One region of the Pinisolibacter sp. genome, then DNA from elsewhere that is predicted to be linked to it. Evidence: predicted binding sites of a transcription regulator. Region 1 holds the regulator's gene; each other region holds the start of a gene.
What was found. Region 1 encodes LexA, which represses DNA repair genes until DNA is damaged. Its sites were predicted from a motif close to TGTTCNNNNTGTGTTCNG; they were not measured.
Positions count from the first base shown of each region.

Region 2: V7Q42_RS16260 (YifB family Mg chelatase-like AAA ATPase) is a predicted target of LexA. The motif match lies at 1,561-1,578, and genes of this name have one in related genera.
Region 3: uvrA (excinuclease ABC subunit UvrA) is a predicted target of LexA. The motif match lies at 2,419-2,436, and genes of this name have one in related genera.
Region 4: parE (DNA topoisomerase IV subunit B) is a predicted target of LexA. The motif match lies at 2,704-2,721, and genes of this name have one in related genera.

Region 1 covers NZ_DAIPZB010000006.1:4,176-9,484, reverse strand. The annotation lists gene trpC (indole-3-glycerol phosphate synthase TrpC) at 1-182, shown strand, start outside; gene moaC (cyclic pyranopterin monophosphate synthase MoaC) at 179-664, shown strand; gene V7Q42_RS03725 (molybdopterin molybdotransferase MoeA) at 669-1,877, shown strand; gene lexA (transcriptional repressor LexA) at 2,398-3,111, shown strand; gene V7Q42_RS03715 (ComEC/Rec2 family competence protein) at 3,105-5,309, opposite strand, start outside.
Region 2 covers NZ_DAIPZB010000040.1:11,072-16,380, reverse strand. The annotation lists gene V7Q42_RS16260 (YifB family Mg chelatase-like AAA ATPase) at 1-1,524, opposite strand, end outside; gene V7Q42_RS16255 (substrate-binding domain-containing protein) at 1,661-2,602, opposite strand; gene gshB (glutathione synthase) at 2,639-3,586, opposite strand; gene V7Q42_RS16245 (YraN family protein) at 3,715-4,113, opposite strand; gene rsmI (16S rRNA (cytidine(1402)-2'-O)-methyltransferase) at 4,113-5,054, opposite strand; gene V7Q42_RS16235 (penicillin-binding protein activator) at 5,257-5,309, shown strand, end outside.
Region 3 covers NZ_DAIPZB010000031.1:48,022-53,330, forward strand. The annotation lists gene gyrA (DNA gyrase subunit A) at 1-512, opposite strand, end outside; gene V7Q42_RS14320 (MarC family protein) at 769-1,392, shown strand; gene V7Q42_RS14325 (single-stranded DNA-binding protein) at 1,547-2,116, opposite strand; gene uvrA (excinuclease ABC subunit UvrA) at 2,617-5,309, shown strand, end outside.
Region 4 covers NZ_DAIPZB010000022.1:51,099-56,407, reverse strand. The annotation lists gene cbiE (precorrin-6y C5,15-methyltransferase (decarboxylating) subunit CbiE) at 1-58, shown strand, start outside; gene V7Q42_RS11310 (cobalamin biosynthesis protein) at 333-746, shown strand; gene cobM (precorrin-4 C(11)-methyltransferase) at 743-1,516, shown strand; gene rarD (EamA family transporter RarD) at 1,747-2,667, shown strand; gene parE (DNA topoisomerase IV subunit B) at 2,840-4,906, shown strand; gene V7Q42_RS11290 (cobalt-precorrin-5B (C(1))-methyltransferase) at 4,974-5,309, opposite strand, start outside.

The DNA.
Region 1 (5,309 bases):
GGCTGGCGGCGATGGTGCCCGACGACCGCCTGCTGGTCGGCGAGAGCGGCATCTTCACCCCCGACGACTGCGCCCGCCTCGAGCGCGTCGGCATCTCCACCTTCCTGGTCGGCGAGAGCCTGATGCGTCAGGCCGACGTCACCGTCGCCACCCGGGCGCTGCTGGCGAAGGCCCGACCATGACCGACGCCCCGCGCCTCACCCATCTCGACGACAGCGGCGCCGCCCACATGGTCGACGTCGGCGACAAGGCCGTGACCTCGCGCACGGCGATCGCCGAGGGCTCGGTCACCATGAAGCCGGAGACGCTGGCGCTGATCCGCGACGGCCTCGCCAAGAAGGGCGATGTCGTCGCCACGGCGCGCATCGCCGGCATCATGGCGGCCAAGAAGACCCACGAGCTGATCCCGCTCTGCCATCCGCTGCTCCTGACCAAGGTCACCCTCGATGTCGAGATCGACGAGACGCTGCCGGGTCTACGTCTCCGCGCCCTCGCCCGCGTCTCGGGGCAGACCGGGGTGGAGATGGAGGCGCTGACCGCCGTTTCCGTCGCCTGTCTCACCGTCTACGACATGGCCAAGGCGGTCGACCGTGGCATGGTGATCGGCGGCATCCGATTGCTCGAGAAGTCCGGCGGCAAGTCGGGCGAATGGCGCGCGGAGTGACATCATGGCGCTGACCCCGGTCGATGTGGCGCTCGCCGCCGTGCTCGAAGGCATCGTGGCGACCGAGTCCGAGATCGTGCCGATCACCGCGGCGCGCGGCCGCGTCCTCGCCGCCGATCTTCACGCCCGCCGCACCCAGCCGCCCTTCGCCGCCGCCGCCATGGACGGCTGGGCGATCCGCGCCGCCGACGCGACCGAGCCCGGCGCGCGCCTGCGGGTCGTCGGCGAGGCCGCCGCCGGCAACGCCTTCGCCGGCACGGTCGAGGCGGGCACCTGCGTGCGCATCTTCACCGGCGCACCGTTGCCGGCCGGCGCCGATACCGTCGTCATGCAGGAGTACACCAGCCGCGACGGCGACACCGTGACCTTCGACGAGGTGGCCGAGCGCGGCCGTCACATCCGCGCCGCCGGCGTCGACTTCCGCGAGGGCGACGTCGGCCCGATCGCCGGCACCCGCCTCGACTTCACCAATCTCGGTCTGGTCGCGGCGATGAACCACGCCGAAATGCCGGTCCACCGGCGCCCGCGTATCGCCGTGCTCGCCACCGGCGACGAGCTGGTGCCGCCGGGCGCCACCCCCGGTCTCGACCAGATCATCGCCTCCAACGGCTATGCGATCACCGCGCTGATCGAGGCGGTCGGCGGCGAGGCGATCGATCTCGGCATCGTTCGCGACGACCTCGACGCGACGATCGCGGCGATCCGCGCCGCCTTCGATCTCGGTGTCGAGGTGCTCGTCACCATCGGCGGCGCCTCGGTCGGCGACCGCGACCACGTCCATGCCGCACTCGCCGCCGCCGGCGTCGAATTCGGCTTCTGGAAGCTCGCCATGCGGCCGGGCAAGCCGCTGATGTTCGGTCGCCGCGGCGCGGCCCGGGTCGTCGGCCTGCCGGGCAATCCTTCGTCGGCGCTGGTCTGCTCGCTGCTCTTCCTGGCGCCCCTGGTGCGCGCGCTCTCCGGCGTGCCCGATCCGCGGCCACGCCAGGAGATCGTCGCCCTCGGACGCGCCGTCGCCGCCAACGACGCCCGCCAGGACTACATGCGCGCCCATCTCGTCGTCGACGCCGACGGCCGGCTCGCCGCGGTCCCCGCCGATACGCAGGATTCCTCGCTGTTGACCCGCTTCGCCGGGACCGACGGCCTCCTGGTGCGCCCGCCCCACGCCCCGCCGGCCGAGGCCGGCGAACCCTGCCGGTTCATCCGCTTCCCCTGAGGCGAAATCCGGACGTATCCATCCGGATCACCGGTTCCGTTCGCCGAAGAGCGCTCGGGAACGGGGATTTTCGGCGGGTCGAATGCGGCATCGCGGAACGCGATCCACCGGACCTCGAGGAGGAAACGACCGCCGGAGCCGTACACCGCGCCCGGGTCGCCGCCATGGCGCGCCTCCGGCATCGAGCGCCCGACGCCACCCGCGGCCGCGGGCACCGCGTCGCCATCGCGGCGATCCGCGCGCCCCGATGCGGCCGGCCCATCGATCTCATGCCCGTTTTGTTCTCGGCGTCGCTTGCGGAACATCCGGGGAACGTGTAGGTTGAGTTCGCGATTTGTACTTGTGGCGAATCGGCCACTCTCCATCGTCGAACGCCATCGACGGCGGGCGAGTGGGCCGTGAGCGATCCGACGAGTGCGAGCGAGATCCGACCCGGCGGGACGATCGTTTCGCCGCGTTTCTTTTCGATCCTGTTCCGCGGCGTGCGCTCTCACGCCGGGACCGACGAGGTGTCGAGCCGATGCTGACGCGCAAGCAGTACGAACTGCTGATGTTCATTCACGAGCGGCTGAAGGAGACCGGCGTGCCGCCCTCCTTCGACGAGATGAAGGATGCGCTCGACCTCCGGTCCAAGTCGGGCATCCATCGGCTGATCACGGCGCTCGAGGAGCGCGGCTTCATCCGCCGCCTGCCCAACCGGGCGCGAGCGCTCGAGGTGGTGCGCCTGCCCGATTCGGTCGCCCCCGGCCTCGCCTCGGCGAGCCGGCCGGGCAAGGGTTTCGCCCCCTCGGTCATCGAGGGCAGCCTCGGCAAGCCGCGCAGCGTGGCGACGGGCGACGACGAGCGGGCCGACGTGGTGACGATCCCCGTCATGGGCCGCATCGCCGCCGGTACGCCGATCTCGGCGATCCAGAACTACACCCACGCCATCCCGGTTCCGATGGACCTCATCGGCGGCGGCGAACATTTCGCTCTCGAGGTGCGCGGCGATTCGATGATCGACGCGGGCATCCTCGACGGCGACACCGTGTTGATCAAACGCTCCGACCACGCCGACTCGGGCGATATCGTCGTCGCCCTGGTCGACGAGGAGGAGGCGACGCTGAAGCGACTGCGCAAGCGCGGCGCCTCGGTAGCGCTGGAAGCCGCCAATCCCGCCTACGAGACGCGGATCTTCGGCCCCGATCGGGTCAAGGTCCAGGGTCGGCTGGTCGGCCTCATCCGCCGCTACTGAGCGGCGCGGACCTCGGCATCGACCGCCTCGGCTTCGCGTTCGAGCGCGGCGATGCGCGGATCGAGCGGGGTCCAGGGACGGGGGCTCGCCGGAAGGCTGGTGCGCAGAAGTACGTCGCGACGCAGATACACCTCGTCCGGTGGGACGGCGGCGACCGCGGGCGCCACGCCGGAGCGGGTCGGCGGCGGGTCGGTGCGCGGTGTGTTCGCTCGCTGCGTGTGACCTCGTTGGGTGTTCCGTCGGCTCGCGGCCGGATCGATAGGAACGCCCCGGTCGCCGCCATCGCCATCCCCGGCTCCCCCACCTGCATCGCCGCCGCCCCCGTCGGCGTCGGGGGCGGCTGTGGCACGCGGGGCGAAGTCGTCGAGGTCGCCCGACGCCGTTTCCGGATCGCGGGTGGGATCGGCGAGTGCGTCGGCGGAGCCGTTTTCGAAGCGTGACCGCTCGTCGGTGTTCCTCGCCGACGAAAGGGCCCCGATCGGTCTCGGCGGACCGGTGAAGTCGAGCGTCGACGCTCCGGTGCGGGCGAGGTCGAGGCGATCGACGACCGTGGTGAGATCGCGGCAGCCCGGCGGCGCGACCAGGGTGGTGATCACCAGGGCGGCGCGTCGGCAATCCTCGTCGAAGGCGCCCGGATGGCGCACCACGGCGATTTCGAGCATGCCGCCGCCCGAACGGCGGGACGACGCGCCCGGACCGCCCCGCGGCTGCGATCCGATCGCTCGATCCGACCCGGGGACGACTGCGGCAGGCTCGCCGCCGCCGGGGATCTCGGGGTGGCGCGCTTCGATGCCGGTGCTGCTCCCGTCGGGGGTACGCGTGGCCGCGCCGGGGCGAGCTTCGCGCCCATCGCCGGTCTTCGCGCTGCCGCGAGCTTCGCTCCGGCCACGGGCGTCCTTCGCCGCGGGAACCTCGGCACCCGCGGCGGTATCACCGATTTCGCCGTCGCCGATCTCCCCGTGACGGAAGATGCATCCTGCCGGATCGCAGAGCCACCCCGCGCCGAGACCGGGGTCCTGCGTCGGCCGGGCGTCGTGATCGGCGGCGAGCCAGATCGCCGTGTCGAACCGGTCCTGGCGTCCGGCGAGCACGTGCAGCCGTCCGTCGGCGCCTCGCACCGCCACCGGGCTGCCGTGGCGGCCGATCAGCACGTCGGGGCGCGGCCCGAGGAAGAGCAAGGCACAAGCCGCGGCCGCCGGGATCAGACCGAAAAGTCGGATCCGGCTCTTCCAGGCGGAGAGCCACAGGACGGCGGCGATGCCGAGCGGCATCATCGCCGCATGCGGCGCACCGATCAGCCCGTCGCCGGCCGGCAGCGCCGCGGCCCACCGCCCCACCAGGATCATCCAGTCGATCCCGAGGCCCATCACCTGCAACGGCCAGTGGTCGAGCCCGAACGGCATCGCCAGAGCCGAGAGGACCGCCGCCGGCATGATCACGATGCCGGTCACCGGCAACACCGCCATGTTGGCGAGGATCGAATAGGGGGCGGCGCGGAAGAACGTCCCGGCGATGATCGGCGCGGTGGCGAGACCGGCGACGAGAGAGGAGAAGGCGAAGCCCTCGATGTTGCGGAAGACCCCGCCGACGAGATGGACGACGAGCCCCGCCTCGCGGCGCGGCGGCGGCCGTCGCGATGCCCACCCGCGGTAGAGGTCGTAGGAGGCGACGAGGGCGATCACCGCCAGGAAGCTCATCTGGAAGCTCGGCTCCATCGCCGCCGACGGCGAGACCGCCATGATCAGGATCGCCGCGACGGCCACCGTGTGCATGGTGATCGCCGGCCGATCGACCAGCACCGCGAGGAGCGCCACCGACACCATCAGATGCGAGCGCAGCGCCGCCACCTGGTTGCCGGAGAGCAGGAGGTAGATCGTCGCCGCGACGAAGGCGACCGCCGCCGCCCATTTCTTGATCGGGTAGCCGAGCGCGAGGGCGGGAAAGAGCGCCAGGAGAGCACGGATGGCGACGATCACCCCGCCGGCCACCAGCCCCATGTGGAGGCCCGAGATCGAGACGATGTGGGTGAGGCCGGAGGCGCGCAGCGGCTCGGCGGCGGCTTCCGGGATCGCCCGCTGCTCGCCGACCATCAGCGCCGCGCCGATGGCGCCGGTGGCCCCGGGCAGGCTGGCGCGCACCCGTTCGGCGATGGCGTGGCGCAACGACCCGATCGGCTGAAGGAGGCTGTCCCCCCGGTC
Region 2 (5,309 bases), on a different contig from region 1:
GAGCGCCAGACGGTTGCCGCAGCTGCGATAGCTCAGCGCCTCGGCGAGGTGGATGCGGCCGACCTGATCGGACCCGTCGAGATCGGCGAGGGTACGGGCGACCTTGAGGACGCGGTGATAGGCGCGGGCGGAGAGGCGCAGCTTGTCGGCGGCATCGGCGAGCAGCGCGGCGCCGGCGCGATCGGGGCGGACGATCTCGTCCACCAACGAGGCCGACATGTCGGCATTGGTGCGCATCCGGTCGAGGCCGAGGGCGCCGAAACGGGCGATCTGGCGGTTGCGTGCCGCGGCGACACGGGCGGCGACCTCGCGCGACCCTTCGCTCGGCGGCGGCAGCACCAGATCGGCGGCGGTGACGGCGGCGACTTCGACGCGCAGGTCGATGCGATCGAGGAGCGGACCGGAGATGCGTTCCTGATAATCGGCGGCGCAGCGATTACCGCGTCGGCAGGTGTGGCCGGGATCGCCGGCATGGCCACAGCGGCAGGGGTTCATGGCGGCGACGAGCTGGATACGGGCGGGATAGCTCACCCGGTGATTGGCGCGGGCGATGACCACCTCACCGGATTCGAGCGGCTGGCGCAGGCTGTCGAGCACCTGCGGATTGAACTCGGGCAACTCGTCGAGGAAGAGCACGCCGTTGTGGGCGAGCGACACCTCGCCGGGGCGGGCGCGTAAGCCCCCGCCGACCAATGCCGCCATCGAGGCGGAATGGTGGGGGGCGCGGAAGGGGCGGCGATCGGAGAGGCGGCCGTCGGCCAGTTCACCGGCGATCGAGGCGATCATCGACACCTCCAGCAATTCGCGCGGGGCGAGCGGCGGCAGGATCGACGGCAGGCGGGAGGCCAACATCGACTTGCCCGAGCCGGGCGGGCCGACCATCAGCAGATTGTGGCCGCCGGCGGCGGCGATCTCGAGGGCGCGCTTGGCGGTCTCCTGGCCCTTGACGTCGGCGAGGTCGGGCAGCGCCGCGGCGATCTCGCGGATCCTGGGGCTCGGCCGGGAGATCACCTGGGTTCCCTTGAAGTGATTGGCGAGCTGGACGAGGCTGCGGCCGGCGACGATGGCGAGATCGGGGCTCGCCCAGGCGGCCTCGCCGCCCGAATCGGCCGGACAGATCAGACCTTTCTCCAACGCCGTAGCGCCGATGGCGGCGGGCAGCACGCCGGCGACGGAGGCGATGGTGCCGTCGAGCGACAGTTCGCCGAGCGCCACCCAGTCCATCAGTTGATCGCCGGGCATGGCGCCGATCGCCGCCAGGATGGCCAGCGCAATCGGCAGGTCGTAGTGGCTGCCCTCCTTGGGCAGGTCGGCGGGGGCGAGATTGACGGTGATGCGGCGCTGCGGCAGGGCGAGGCCGGAGGCGTGGAGGGCGGCGCGGATGCGCTCGCGGCTCTCGCCGACGGTCTTATCGGGCAGACCGACAAGGGCGAAACAGGGGTTGCCCGAGGTGATCTGCACCTGGACGTCGACCGGCACCGCCTCGATGCCCTGGAATGCGACCGTGGTGACCCGCGCGACCATGACACGCCCCGTGCCCGAACCTCTCCGGTATGTTCATAGAACATTCCGGGAACTCACGCAACCGTAGAGCGGCCTTCCGGTTGCAATCGGTTGTGACGCGAGAACGGAGCCGGATCGCCGGGGGAACCGCCCGTCATCACTGCGGTTCGGCGAGGAGATCGCGGCGGGTCAGGACCTCGAAACCGACGTAGACGATGTCGGGGGCGCGGCGTTCGGCAGCGAGGGCGTCGAGCACCTCGGCGAGGCGGGCGCCCATGTCGGCGGGGCGCTGGCCGACCAGGACGTGGCCGAGGCCCTCGCGGACCAGCTGGCGCTCCAGCGGCAGGGCATCGGCGACGACGATCACCACCTTGGCGCGGTCGAAGCGTTCCTTGTGGCGGGCGGCGATGTCGCGCCAGGTGTCTTCGGCGAGGAGCGGCCAGGCGCCGACCGAGATCACCGCATCGAGATCGGCATGATCGGTGAGAAAGCGATCGACGAGGCCGGCGGCGGAGCGGGCTTCGCCGGTGGTGATCGCCGGCGATCCTTCGATCTCGGTCCAGCCGGCGCCGAGCGCATCGCGGACCCCGGCGACGCGATCGGACAGCGCCGTGACCGAAGCGTCGCCGGAGATCAGGGCATAGCGGCCGCCGGCCTGCTTCCAGCGGCGCAGCGACGAGCCGAGGGCGCGGCCGAAGTCGCGGGCGTTGGTGCCGACGAAGGCGGCGCGCAGCGGCTCCGGCAGGTCGGCGTCGAAGGCGACGACGGGGATGCCGGCGGCCTTCGCCGCGGTCAAAGCGGGGGTCACCTCGTCGAGGCGGGCCGGCGAGACGGCGATGCCGTCGATCTTCTCGGCGACGAGATCCTTCAGGATCTCGCCCTGGCTGCGCTTCTCCTCGCCGCCGGGACCGAGGACGACGCAGGTCGTCTCCGGAAAGGTGGCGGCGCGAGCGCGGCAACCTTCGGCCACGGCGTCGTAGAAGGGGTTCGCGACGGTCGGCACGACGACGGCGAAGCGCTTTCCCGCCGCCGCGGCCGGCGCCGAAACGACGAGGAGCGCGAGAGCGAGAGCCGCGAGACCGTGACGACCCGTCCGCATGAGACCGACCCCTCCCTCATGACCTTCGCCGCGGCCTCAGCTGCGGCCGATGCGCGCCTCGATCACATCCCAGACGCGGGCGGCGATGTCGGGGCCGCCGAGACGGCGAATGGCACGGATGCCGGTCGGCGAGGTGACGTTGATCTCGGTGAGATAGTCGCCGATGACGTCGATGCCGACGAGAATCAGGCCGCGCTCGCGCAAGGACGGACCGATGCGTTCGCAGATCTCGCGTTCGCGCGGGGAGAGCTCGGTCGCCGCCGCCTGACCGCCGCGCACCATGTTGGAGCGCAGGTCGTCGGCCGCCGGCACGCGATTGACCGCTCCGGCGAATTCGCCGTCGACCAGGATGATGCGCTTGTCGCCGTTGCGGACCTCGGGGAGATAGCGCTGGATCACCCAGGGTTCGCGCCAGGTCGAGGAGAACATGTCCATCAGCGAGCCGAAGTTCTCGTCCTCGGCGCGCACCCGGAAGACCGCCGCGCCGCCGTGGCCGTAGAGCGGCTTCATGACGATGTCGCGGTGTTCGGCGCGGAAGGCGCGGATCTCGTCGGCGTCGCGCGAGATCAGGGTCGGCGGCATCAGGTCGGGGAACTCGGTGACGAAGATCTTCTCCGGCGCGTCGCGGACGCTCGCCGGATCGTTGACCACCAGGGTCTTCGGATGGATGCGCTCGAGGAAATGGGTGGTGGTGACGTAGTGGAGATCGAAGGGCGGGTCCTGGCGCAGGAGGATCGTGTCGAAACGGGCGAGATCGACGCGCTCGGCGGCGCCGAGGGTGAAGTGATCGCCGGCGACGTCGCGCACCTGCAGCGTTTCCACCGCGGCGAAGACGCGGCCGTCGCGCAGCGCCAGACGGTCGGGCGTGTAGTGCCACAGACGGTGACCGCGCGCCTGCGCCTCCAGGAGGAGGGCGAAGGTCGAATCGCCGGCGATGCGAATCGAGGCGATGTGGTCCATCTGGACGGCGACGTTCAACGTCATCTGCGGGCGAGCTCCGGTGTGAGGCCCGCCCGTTCTAGCGCGCGGGCGGGTGAGCGACAACGGCGCGGCGGGTCATCTCGATGTGATCGGCGGAGAGATGTTCCACGTGAATCACGCGGATGGACCCCTCACCACCGCCGGGGCAGATCGAGATCATCGGCGCGGAAGGCGTCGGCGAGTTGCCGCGGCCATCGGCCGGGCAGAACCGCGACGATGTCGAAGCGGCGATCGTGATCGGCGTAGGCGGGGTTGTGGGCGACGTAGACGTCGGCCGCGGCGAGGATGCGGGCGCGCGCCCGCGGCGTCACCGCGTCGATCGCCGCCTCGACCGTGTCGCGCGCCTTGACCTCGACGAAGACCAGGGTGCGGCCGCGGGCGGCGACGAGATCGATCTCGCCGGCGCCGCAGCGGAAGCGGCGGGCCAGGATGCGGTGGAACTTCAATCGGAGCATCCAGGCGGCGCGGGTCTCGGCGGCGAGGCCGAGGCTCTCGGCCCGGCGGCGTTCGTCGAGGCCGCGCTCGCGCATCACCGCCCCCTCGTCTCGTCCTTCAGCGCCATGGCGCGCTCGTAGAGCGCCTTGCGATCGGCGCCGGTCAGGCGCGCCACTTCGGCGACCGCCTTGCCGGGCGCCTGTCTGGCGAGGGCGGCGCGCAACATGGCGTCGACGTCGATCTCGCTCGTCGCCTCCTCGCCGGGCGGGCCGACGAGGACGACGATCTCGCCCTTGACGGCACGGGCGGCGAAGTCGCGGGCGAGGGTGGCGAGGTCGCCGCGCACCACTTCCTCGAAATGCTTGGTGAGTTCGCGGGCGATCACCGCCGGGCGGGTCTCGCCGAGGACGGCGGCGAGATCGGCGAGGCAATCGGCGAGGCGATGCGGGCTCTCGTAGAAGATGAGCGTCGCGGGCACGCGCGCCAGTTCCTCGATGCGGCGGCGGCGCGCCTCGCTCTTCGGGGCGAGGAAACCGGCGAAGAGGAAGGCGTCGGAGGGCAGGCCCGAGGCGACGAGGGCGGCGAGCATGGCCGAAGCGCCGGGGATCGGCACCACCCGGTGGCCGCTCGCGAGGGCCTCGGCGACGAGCTTGTAGCCGGGATCGGAAACCAGCGGCGTGCCGGCGTCGGAGACCAGCACGACCGCTTTGCCCTCGTCGAGAAGCGCGAGGAGGTGCGGGCGGCGTTCGGCGGCGTTGTGGTCGTTGTAGGAGATGAGCGGCGTGCGGATGCGATAGCGATCGGTGAGGATGCGGGTGACGCGGGTGTCTTCGCAGGCGATCACGTCGGCCGCGGCGAGCGTTTCGAGGGCGCGCAGGGTGACGTCGCCGAGGTTGCCGATCGGCGTCGCGACGACGTGCAGGCCGGAGGTGATGCGGGGCGCCGGAAATTCCGCCGCATTCACCCGGAAACTACGGGCCGACGTTTCGACGGCGGTTTCGTCGGGCGATCGAGCGGTGGGTTCGCGTGTCGTCATGTCCGGGGTTCCGGGAGATGGGCGGCGGGAGGACCGGTGCTCGATACGCCCGAAAGCGCGATTCCGCCGACCCGACCGGGGTGGGACGAGGGGCGATCACCGTCGCTCCGTCCCCAGGCGGTTTTGACAGGAAAGCCGCGCGAGGCCAAGATCGAGGCCGGAATTCGCGTCGGATTTCGGCTATCGAGAAGGTGAACTCTCCTTGACCCGCGACCTTCCTCCGTTCGGCGCCGGCCGCCGAGCGCTCCTCGGCTC
Region 3 (5,309 bases), on a different contig from region 1:
CGCGCCGGCAGCACCGAGGGTTCCTTCTCGGTGTTGTCGTAGTTCGCCTGGAAGTCGACGGTGTCCTCGTCGATGTTCTCGAGCAGCTTGTGAGCCGGCTTGGCGAGGCGCACCTCGGTATATCGCATCGCCGCCGCGGCATCGCCGTCGACCGAGCCGAAGTTGCCCTGGCCGTCGACCAGGGTGAGGCGCATCGAGAAGTCCTGCGCCATGCGGACGAGCGCGTCGTAGACCGCCTGATCGCCGTGCGGATGATACTTACCGATGACGTCGCCGACGACGCGGGCCGACTTGCGATAGGCCTTGTTCCAGTCGTAGCCGTTCTCGTGCATCGAGAAGAGGATGCGCCGGTGCACCGGCTTCAGGCCGTCGCGCACGTCGGGAAGCGCGCGGGAGACGATCACACTCATGGCGTAATCGAGATAGCTGCGCTTCATCTCGTCGGCGATGGAGATCGGCTTGATGTCGGAGGGGTGATCCCCGCCGTGGGTCGTGTCGTCGCGGCCGGACAAATGCGGTCTCTCTTTCGCGGATTCGGGCGCCCTCGGGCGATCCGTCTCAATAGACGATTCCGCCCGCGAAAGCCAATCGCGATGCCCTCGCCACGGCGATCAGCGGGTAGATTTTCCGAGGTTTTTCGCGCTGTCGGGCGGTTCGCGCCCGGATCGCGCCGCCTCGTTCCGCGCCGTTCCCCACACCCGCATCGCAGCGCACTGGCATTCCGGCGCGGGAGCGGGCACTGTGGGCGGCGGACACCGCGGGTGAGCCATGCTCGACTATCTTCTGGAAGCCTTCGTCACGCTCTTCGTCACCGTCGACCCGCTCGGGCTGGCGCCGCTGTTCATCGGCCTGACCGCCGGGTTGAGCGCCGCCGACAGGCGCCGGATCGCGGTGCGCGCCACCTCGATCGCCGCGGTGATCCTGCTGTTCTTCGCCTTCGCCGGCGGCAAGCTTCTGTCGCTGATGGGGATCTCGCTCGCCGCCTTCCGCATCGCCGGCGGCCTGCTGCTGTTCTCCACCGCCTTCCAGATGGTGTTCTCGCAGAAGGAGCCGCGCGACAAGTCGGACGCCGATCGCGCCGTCGGCGTCGATCACGTCCGCGACATCGCCGCCTTCCCGCTGGCGATCCCGCTGCTCGCCGGCCCCGGCGCCATCTCCGCCACCATCCTCGCCGCCACCAAGGCGCCGACCTGGATGCATCTCGCCGGCTTCCTCGGCCTCGTCGCCGCGGTGCTGGCGATCAGCCTGATGGTCTTCCTGCTGGCCGATCCGATCGACCGGCGCATCGGCGAAACCGGGCGCGTCGTCATCGGCCGCCTGCTCGGCCTGCTCCTCGCCGCCCTCGCCGTCCAGTTCGTCGCCGACGGCGTCAAGGCGATCATGACCACGTGACACGCGGTACGAACGCCGGCCTCCCGCCCGCCGCGCACGGCGCCGCGGCACCGAGAGGCGCGACGGCCGATGCGGCTCTCACGTCTCGCGGTTTGCCGATCCCTGCGGCCCCGAACGTCTCGAGCCGCCTCTCGTCCGACCGCTCCGTCCCCCCTCAGAACGGGATCTCGTCGTCCATGTCGGCGGACGGCGGCGGATTGTTGAAACCGCCGGAGCGCTGCCCGCCCCCGCCGCCGCCCGAGCGCGCCTGCGACCCGCCGCCACCACCGTAGCCGCCGCGACCGCCGCCGCCGCCCCGGCCGTAGCCGCCACCGAAGTCGTCGCCGCCACCACCGAAGTCGTCGCCACCACCGGCGCCGCCGCGGCCGCCGCCGGGGCTGTCGAGCATGGTCAGCGTCGAGTTGAAGCCCTGCAGCACCACCTCGGTCGAATAGCGCTTCTGGCCCTGCTGGTCCTCCCACTCGCGGGTCTGCAGCGCGCCCTCGATGTAGACCTTCATGCCCTTCTTCAGATACTGCTCGCAGACCTTGGCGAGACCCTCGTTGAAGATCACCACCCGGTGCCACTCGGTCTTCTCGCGCCGTTCGCCGGAGTTGCGGTCGCGCCAGCTCTCGGAGGTGGCGATGCGCAGGTTGACGATCGGCCGGCCGTCCTGGGTCCGGCGGATCTCCGGATCGGCGCCGAGATTGCCGACGAGAATGACCTTGTTCACGCTGCCCGACATGTCGTCCTCCCGACCGCGCCCACCGGCGGGTCCGTCATCCGGCCACCCCACCCGGCGGCCGCCTTCCTGTCTCCCGACGCCCCTACCCCTCGTGGCCGAGAGGCACGGAATCGCCGATCTTCCCACAAGCTCTAGACCCTCCCTCCGTCGGCGGCGACGCGACCGGCGGTCCGAAACGCCGCCGCGAGACGTTCTCCACAGGCTTGTCCACAGCCCCGGCCCGCAACGCTTCCCCGCGCCCACCGCGAAGCTCCTCGAGCTAACATGCCGCCGGCGCGAAGGCGGCCGGGACCGCTTGCCTTTGTTCCTCTTATGTTCTATTCGATGAACCACGACGGCGCAAGCCCGGATTCGGGAGCCCGGCGCGGAACGACGCGAGGCCGAAGCGCACCAGCGCGGCGACCGATCGCGAGGATCGCGGAGACGAAATGACGGACCGGTCGAGCGAGGCGAAGATCTCCGCCTCCGAACGCGAAGCGGCGGCGATCGCCACCCGGCGGCTGTTCGAGCACGCCCAGAAGACGATCTCGATCCGCGGCGCGCGCGAGCACAATCTCAAGAACGTCGACCTCGACCTGCCGCGCGACAGTCTCGTCGTCATGACCGGCCTCTCCGGCTCGGGCAAATCGTCGCTCGCCTTCGACACCATCTACGCCGAGGGCCAGCGCCGCTACGTCGAGAGCCTCTCGGCCTACGCCCGCCAGTTCCTCGAGATGATGCAGAAGCCCGACGTCGACCAGATCGACGGCCTCTCGCCGGCGATCTCGATCGAGCAGAAGACGACGTCGAAGAACCCGCGCTCCACCGTCGGCACGGTGACCGAGATCTACGACTACATGCGCCTGCTCTTCGCCCGCATCGGTGTACCCTATTCGCCGGCGACCGGCCTGCCGATCGAGAGCCAGACCGTCTCCCTGATGGTCGACAAGGTGCTGGCCCTGCCCGAGCGCACCCGCCTCTTCCTGCTCGCCCCCGTGGTGCGCGGCCGAAAGGGCGAATATCGCAAGGAACTCATGGAGTTCCAGAAGAAGGGCTTCCAGCGCGTCAAGGTCGACGGCACCTTCTACGAGATCGCCGACGCCCCGGCGCTCGACAAGAAGCTGAAGCACGACATCGAAGTGGTGGTCGACCGCATCGCCGTCCGCCCCGACCTCGGCACCCGCCTCGCCGATAGTTTCGAGACCGCGCTGAAGCTCGCCGACGGCATCGCCTTCATCGAATACGCCGACGAGACGGAGGCCGACGGCTCGCCGAAGCGCATCGTCTTTTCGGAAAAATTCGCCTGCCCGGTCTCCGGCTTCACCATCGCCGAGATCGAGCCGCGGCTCTTCTCCTTCAACAACCCCTTCGGCGCCTGTCCGACCTGCGGCGGCCTCGGCTCGGAACAGAAGATCGACCCGGAGCTGGTCGTCCCCGATCCGTCGCTGTCGCTGAAGAAGGGCGCCGTCGCGCCCTGGGCGAAGTCGACCTCGCCCTTCTACATGCAGACGCTCGAGGCGCTCGCCGCCCACTACGGCTTCTCGATGACCAAGCCGTGGAAGGACCTTCCGCAGGAGGGGCGCGACGCCATCCTCTACGGCACCGGCCGCACCGCGATCGAATTCGCCTACGACGACGGTCTCCGGCATCACAAGACGCGCAAGACCTTCGAGGGCCTGATCCCGAACTTCGAGCGGCGCTGGCGCGAGACCGAGAGCGAATGGTCGCGCGAGGAGATCGAGCGCTATTTCGCCACCACGCCGTGCCGTGATTGCGCCGGCCATCGCCTCAAGCCCGAGGCGCTGGCGGTGAAGATCGACACCCTCCACATCGGCGAAGTCGCCGAGATGTCGATCCGCAAGGCGCTGCCGTGGTTCAGCGGGCTCCCCGACCGCCTGACGGGAAAGCAGAACGAAATCGCGGTGCGCATCCTCAAGGAGATCCGCGAGCGCTTGCAGTTCCTCGACGACGTCGGCCTCGAATACCTGACGCTCGCCCGTAACTCCGGCACGCTCTCCGGCGGCGAGAGCCAGCGCATCCGCCTGGCGAGCCAGATCGGCTCGGGCCTCACCGGTGTGCTCTACGTCCTCGACGAACCGTCGATCGGCCTGCATCAGCGCGACAACGCCCGCCTCCTCGACACGCTGAAACACCTGCGCGACCTCGGCAACACGGTGATCGTCGTCGAACATGACGAGGACGCCATCCTCACGGCGGATTACGTCGTCGACGTCGGCCCCGGCGCCGGCATCCACGGCGGCCACGTCGTCGCTCGAGGAACTCCCGCCGAGGTCATGGCGAACCCGGATTCGCTCACCGGGAAATATCTCTCCGGCGCCCTCGCCGTGGCGGTGCCGAAGAAGCGCCGGCGCATCGACAAGGGCCGGGCGTTGAAGGTCGTCGGCGCCCGCGGCAACAATCTGAAGTCCGTCACCGCCGAGATCCCGCTCGGCGTCTTCACCTGCGTCACCGGCGTCTCCGGCGGCGGCAAGTCGACCTTCCTGATCGACACGCTGTTCCGCGCCGTGTCGCGCAAGCTCAACAATTCCAAGGAGAATCCGGCGCCGCACGAGCGCATCGAAGGGCTCGAGTTCATCGACAAGGTGATCGACATCGACCAGTCGCCGATCGGCCGCACGCCGCGATCCAACCCCGCGACCTACACCGGCGCCTTCACCCCGATCCGCGAGTGGTTCGCCGGCCTGCCGGAGGCCAAGGCGCGCGGCTACGAGCCGGGCCGCTTCTCCTTCAACGTCAAGGGCGGGCGCTGCGAGGCATGTCAGGGCGACGGCGTCATCAAGATCGAGATGCACTTCCTGCCCGACGTCTACGTCACCTGCGACACCTGCAAGGGCAAACGCTACAATCGCGAGACCCTCGAGGTGCTGTTCAAGGGTCGCTCGATCGCCGACGTGCTCGACATGACGGTGGACGAGGGCGTCGACTTCTTCGCCGCCGTGCCGGCGATCCGCGACAAGCTCGTCACCCTCTCCCAGGTCGGCCTCGGCTACATCCACATCGGCCAACAGGCGACGACGCTGTCCGGCGGCGAGGCGCAGCGCGTCAAACTGTCGAAGGAACTGGCCCGCCGCTCGACCGGCAAGACGCTCTACATCCTCGACGAGCCGACCACCGGCCTGCACTTCCACGACGTCGCCAAACTGCTCGAGGTGCTGCACGAATTGGTCGACCAGGGCAACACCGTGGTGGTGAT
Region 4 (5,309 bases), on a different contig from region 1:
AAACCGTTGGACGGGCCGGGGAGACGAGGTGGACGAGGCTGTGGAGGACGAGGGATGAGGTGCTCGGCGTTCGACCCGAACTCCCGCCGTCCGCCGGGCAGCCTCCTAGCCCCCTCTCCCTGTCCCGCCCCCTCCCGGGGGGAGGCAACGACGGGGCGCGGATCTTCGTCCCATAGGCGCTGGGCCGTTCCGAAACACCGCCGGGCCCACGTCGCGATGACCGGCTGCGCCTTCGGCGTCCCCTCCCCGCTCGAGGGGGAGGGACAGGGAGGTGGGGCCGGCACTCTCGGTGCGACGAGCACCTCCGCTCAGCCCGAGCGGAGAGCCCTCGCATGACCTCCCGCCCCTTCCTCGCCGTCGGGGTCGGTTGCCGCTCCGGGGTCTCGGGCGCGGCGATCGCCGATCTCGTCGAACGCGCCCTCGAGACCTGCGCCCGGCCCGATGCGCCGGTGGCGATGTTCACCGTCGTCGACAAGGCGCAGGAACCGGGCATCGGCGAGGCCGCCGCGGCCCTCGGGCTCGCCCTCGTCCATCTGCCGCGCGCCGCGCTGGCGGCGGTCGCCGACGCCGTCGAGACGCGGTCGGACAAGGTGGTGGAACTCTTCGGCGTGCCGTCGATCGCGGAGGGCGCGGCGCTCGCCGGCGCCGGCCCCGGCGCACGTCTGGTGGTGAAACGCATGGCCGACAGGGGCGCCACCGTGGCGGTGGCACTCGGCGGCGCGACGACGGGAGCGGATGCGGAATGACGGTGCATTTCATCGGAGCCGGGCCCGGCGCGGCCGATCTCATCACGGTGCGCGGGCGCGACCTCTTGGCGCGGTGCCCCGTGGTGATGTGGGCCGGCTCGATCATCGCGCCCGAACTCCTGACCCACGCCCGCGCGGACGCCCGCATCGTCGACACGGCGCCGATGTCGCTCGACGAGATCGAGGCGGAATACCTCCGCGCCGACGCCGCGGGCGAAGACGTGGCGCGGCTCCATTCCGGCGACCTCTCGGTGTGGAGCGCCATGGGCGAGCAGATCCGCCGCCTGGAGAAACACGGCATCCCCTACACGGTGACGCCGGGCGTACCCTCCTTCGCCGCCGCCGCCGCCGTTCTCGGCCAGGAACTGACGCTGCCGGAAGTCGCCCAGTCGGTGGTGCTCACCCGCACCTCGGGCCGCGCCTCGGCGATGCCCGAGACCGAGACGCTCGCAGCCTTCGCCGCGACACGGGCGACGCTGGCCGTCCATCTCTCGATCCACGTGTTGCCGAAGATCGTCGCCGAACTGACGCCCGCCTATGGCGCCGACTGCCCGGTGGCGATCGTCTTCCGCGCCACCTGGCCCGACGAGAAGGTGATCCGCGGGACGCTCGCCACCATCGAGGCGGAGCTCGCCGCCGCCGGAGGCCTCGAGCGCACCGCGCTGATCCTGGTCGGCCGGGCGCTCGCGGCGGAGGTCGTCCGCGAGAGCGCGCTCTACGATGCGGGCTATCAGCGGCGGTTCCGCGGCCGGGATTCACGGCCGGAGTGAGCGGGGATCGCGCCGATCCGGTGGGGGGCAGCCATGCGCTCCGCCGCTCTGCGCGATCTCGAAAAGGCCTTTATGGGATGGAGGATCGCAGCGGCTCGGTACGGACCGCCGCGGCCCGCCGCAAGTTCTCTCCGGTCGCCGTACCCTGCGGCCGCCGGGCGTACGACGTTCCGCCGGCGCCCGCGCCGTCCCTTCCCCTCGATGTGAGCTTCGGCTCGAAACGGCTCTTCATGTCTCCTTCGGACCATCGCGATACGCGGGAAGGCTTCCTCTTCGCCGGTGGCGCCTATTTCATGTGGGGCTTCCTGCCGCTCTACATGAAGGCGCTGGCGCACGTGCCGGCCTGGGAGGTGGTGCCGCACCGGATCCTGTGGTCGCTGCCGATCGCCGGATTGGTGGTGTGGTGGCAGGGCAAGGCCGGCGCGCTGGTGAAGGCGGCGACCACGCCGCGCACCCTGGCGATGGCTTTCCTGACCGCCTCGCTGATCTCGGTGAACTGGGGCACCTACGTCTGGGCGATCGGCGCCGGACGGGCGCTGGAGACGGCGCTCGGCTACTACATCAACCCGCTGTTCTCGGTGTTCCTCGCCGCCGTGCTGATCGGCGAGCGGCTGAGCCGGCCGCAGGTCTTCGCCATCTTCCTCGCCGCCCTCGCGGTGGCGCTCCTCACCTGGGAGGCCGGCGGCCTGCCCTGGGTGTCGATCGTCCTCACCGTCTCCTGGGGCTTCTACGCCTATTTCAAGCGCACCCTGCCGGTCGATCCGACCCAGGGCTTCCTGCTCGAGGTGACGCTTCTGGCGCTGCCCTCCCTCGCGATGTTCGGCTGGCTCGAGCGCGAGGGCGCCTCGCACTTCCTCCACACCGGCGCCACCGACGCGCTTCTCCTCGTCGGCTCCGGCGTCGTCACCGCCATCCCGCTGATGCTCTACGCCACCGGCGCCAAGCTGCTGCGCCTCTCGACCATCGCCGTGATGCAGTATTCCGCCCCGACGATGATCTTCCTCATCGCCGTCTTCGTCTTCCACGAGCCCTTCGGCGCGACCAAGCTCGCCGCCTTCGCCCTGATCTGGACGGCGCTGGTGATCTACACCTGGACGCTGATCGCCGCGGCGCGGCACCGGACGAGGCGTGAAGCCGACCCGCCGCGGTAGAGTGCGAAGCGCGCGACGATCCGAGATACGGCCAGCAAGAACAATGCACGAACAAATTCCCTTGCCCTCCCGATCCGTGACAGAATGCCGGTGATTCGGGTGGACGATCGGGCTATGAACGGCGCCCGCGCCGGGATGGCGACGGGCGAGCGCGAAGGACGGGTGTCGGCAGATGGCGAGTGACGATCTCTTCGGCGGAGCGGCGACGGCGCGCAAGGCGCCGGCGAAGACGCCGGCCGCCAAGGCCGAGGCCGTCAAGGCGGCGCTGACGCTGGCCGCCTCGTCGAAGCGCGCCACGCCCGGCGAGAGCGACTACGACGCTTCCCACATCGAAGTCCTCGAAGGCCTCGAACCGGTTCGCCGCCGCCCCGGCATGTACATCGGCGGCACCGACGAGAAGGCTCTGCACCATCTCTTCGCCGAGGTCATCGACAATTCGATGGACGAGGCGGTGGCCGGCCACGCCTCCTTCATCGAAGTGGCGCTCGACGCCGACGGGACGCTGACCATCGCCGACAACGGCCGCGGTATCCCGGTCGATCCGCACCCGAAGTTCCCCGACAAATCCGCCCTCGAAGTCATCATGACCATGCTGCATTCGGGCGGAAAGTTCGACGGCAAAGCATACGAGACCTCGGGCGGTCTGCACGGCGTCGGCGTGTCGGTGGTCAATGCACTTTCCGAGTTCCTCGAGGTCGAGGTCGCCAAGAACCGGCGGCTCTATCGCCAACGCTTCTCTCGCGGCAATCCGCAGGGTGGGCTCGAAAGTCTCGGCGAGATCATGAACCGTCGCGGCACCACGGTGCGCTTCCGCCCCGATCCCCAGATCTTCGGCGAGGGCGCGCGCTTCAAGGCGGAACGCATCTACCGCATGGCCCGCTCCAAGGCCTATCTCTTCGGCGGCGTCGAGATCCGTTGGTCCTGCGCACCGGAATGCGTGTCGCAGGCCGATCCGGTGCCGGACAAGGCGGTCTTCCACTTCCCCGGCGGCCTGAAGGACTTCCTCGCCGAACGGCTGAAGGGCGAGCGCCTCGTCTGCGAGGACTTCTTCGCGGGAAAGACGGCGAAGACGTCGGGCCACGGCGCGGTCGAATGGGCGGTCGCCTGGTTCGCCGGCGACGGCTTCGTCTCCTCCTACTGCAACACCGTGCCGACCCCCGAGGGCGGCACTCACGAGGCCGGCTTCCGCATCGCGCTCCTGCGCGGCCTCAAGGCCTACGCCGATCTCGTCGGCAACAAACGGGCCGGCGTGCTGACCACCGACGACGTCATGACCTCCTCGGGCGCCATGCTGTCGGTCTTCATCCGCGAACCGGAGTTCGTCGGCCAGACCAAGGACAAGCTCGCCACTCAGGAGGCGAGCCGCATCGTCGAGACGGCGATCAAGGACGCCTTCGACCACTGGATCGCCGCCTCGCCCGCCAATGCCGCGAAACTCCTCGAATGGACGATCGAGCGCGCCGAGGAGCGCCTCAAGCGTCGCCAGGAGAAGGAGGTCCTGCGCAAGACCGCGGTGCGCAAGCTGCGCCTGCCGGGCAAGCTCGCCGACTGCTCCGACAGCGCCGCGCAGGGCTCCGAACTCTTCATCGTCGAGGGCGATTCGGCCGGCGGCTCGGCCAAGCAGGCACGCGATCGCCGTTCCCAGGCGGTGCTGCCGCTCCGCGGCAAGATCCTCAACGTCGCCTCGGCGACGCGCGAGAAGCTGGGCGCCAACCAGCAGCTCGCCGACCTCGTCCAGGCGCTCGGATGCGGGTTGCGCTCCGCCTATCGCGACGAGGATCTGCGCTACGACAAGATCATCGTCATGACCGACGCCGACGTCGACGGCGCCCACATCGCCTCGCTGCTCGTCACCTTCTTCTGGCGCGAGATGCCCAACCTCGTGAGGAGCGGCCACCTCTATCTCGCCGTACCGCCGCTCTACCGGCTGACCCACGGCGCCAAGACCGCCTACGCCCGCGACGAGGCGCATCGCGACGAGCTGATGCGGACGATGTTCAAGAACAAGAAGCCCGAGATCGGCCGCTTCAAGGGCCTCGGCGAGATGATGCCGAACCAGCTCAAGGAGACGACCATGGATCCGCGCTCGCGCACCCTTCTGCGCGTCGGCATCCTCGACGACAGCGAACAACCGACGGCGGATTCGGTCGAGCGCCTGATGGGCAACAAGCCCGAGGCCCGCTTCACCTTCATCCAGGAACGCGCCGCCTTCGCCGACGAGTTGGAACTGGACATCTGAGAGAGCGATGATTCCGACCGGTCGGTCGGTAAGCTCGCCTCCCTCTCCCGACCCGAACGCGATCCGGCTACATACCGACCGGTCGGAACCCTGTCGTCGCCACCAGCCCGCCGCGGCGATCGAACACCGCCACCTCGAGCGCGATCGGCGCGCCGTCGAGGAGCTTCGCCGCCGTTCGCCAGCCGGCCTCGGCGATCGGCGTGCCGAGATCGAAGCCGGTTTCGCGCGCGATCTCCAGCACTTCGAGCGCCGTGTTGGCTCCCCTCACCCGCGCGACCACATCCGCCGCCGCACCCGCCTGCGCCGCGATTTCAGCCAGGAAATCGTGATCGACCGACCCACGCTTGGAGTGGAGATCGGCGAGCCCCTGCGCCAGCTTGACCATCTTGCCGATGCCGCCGGC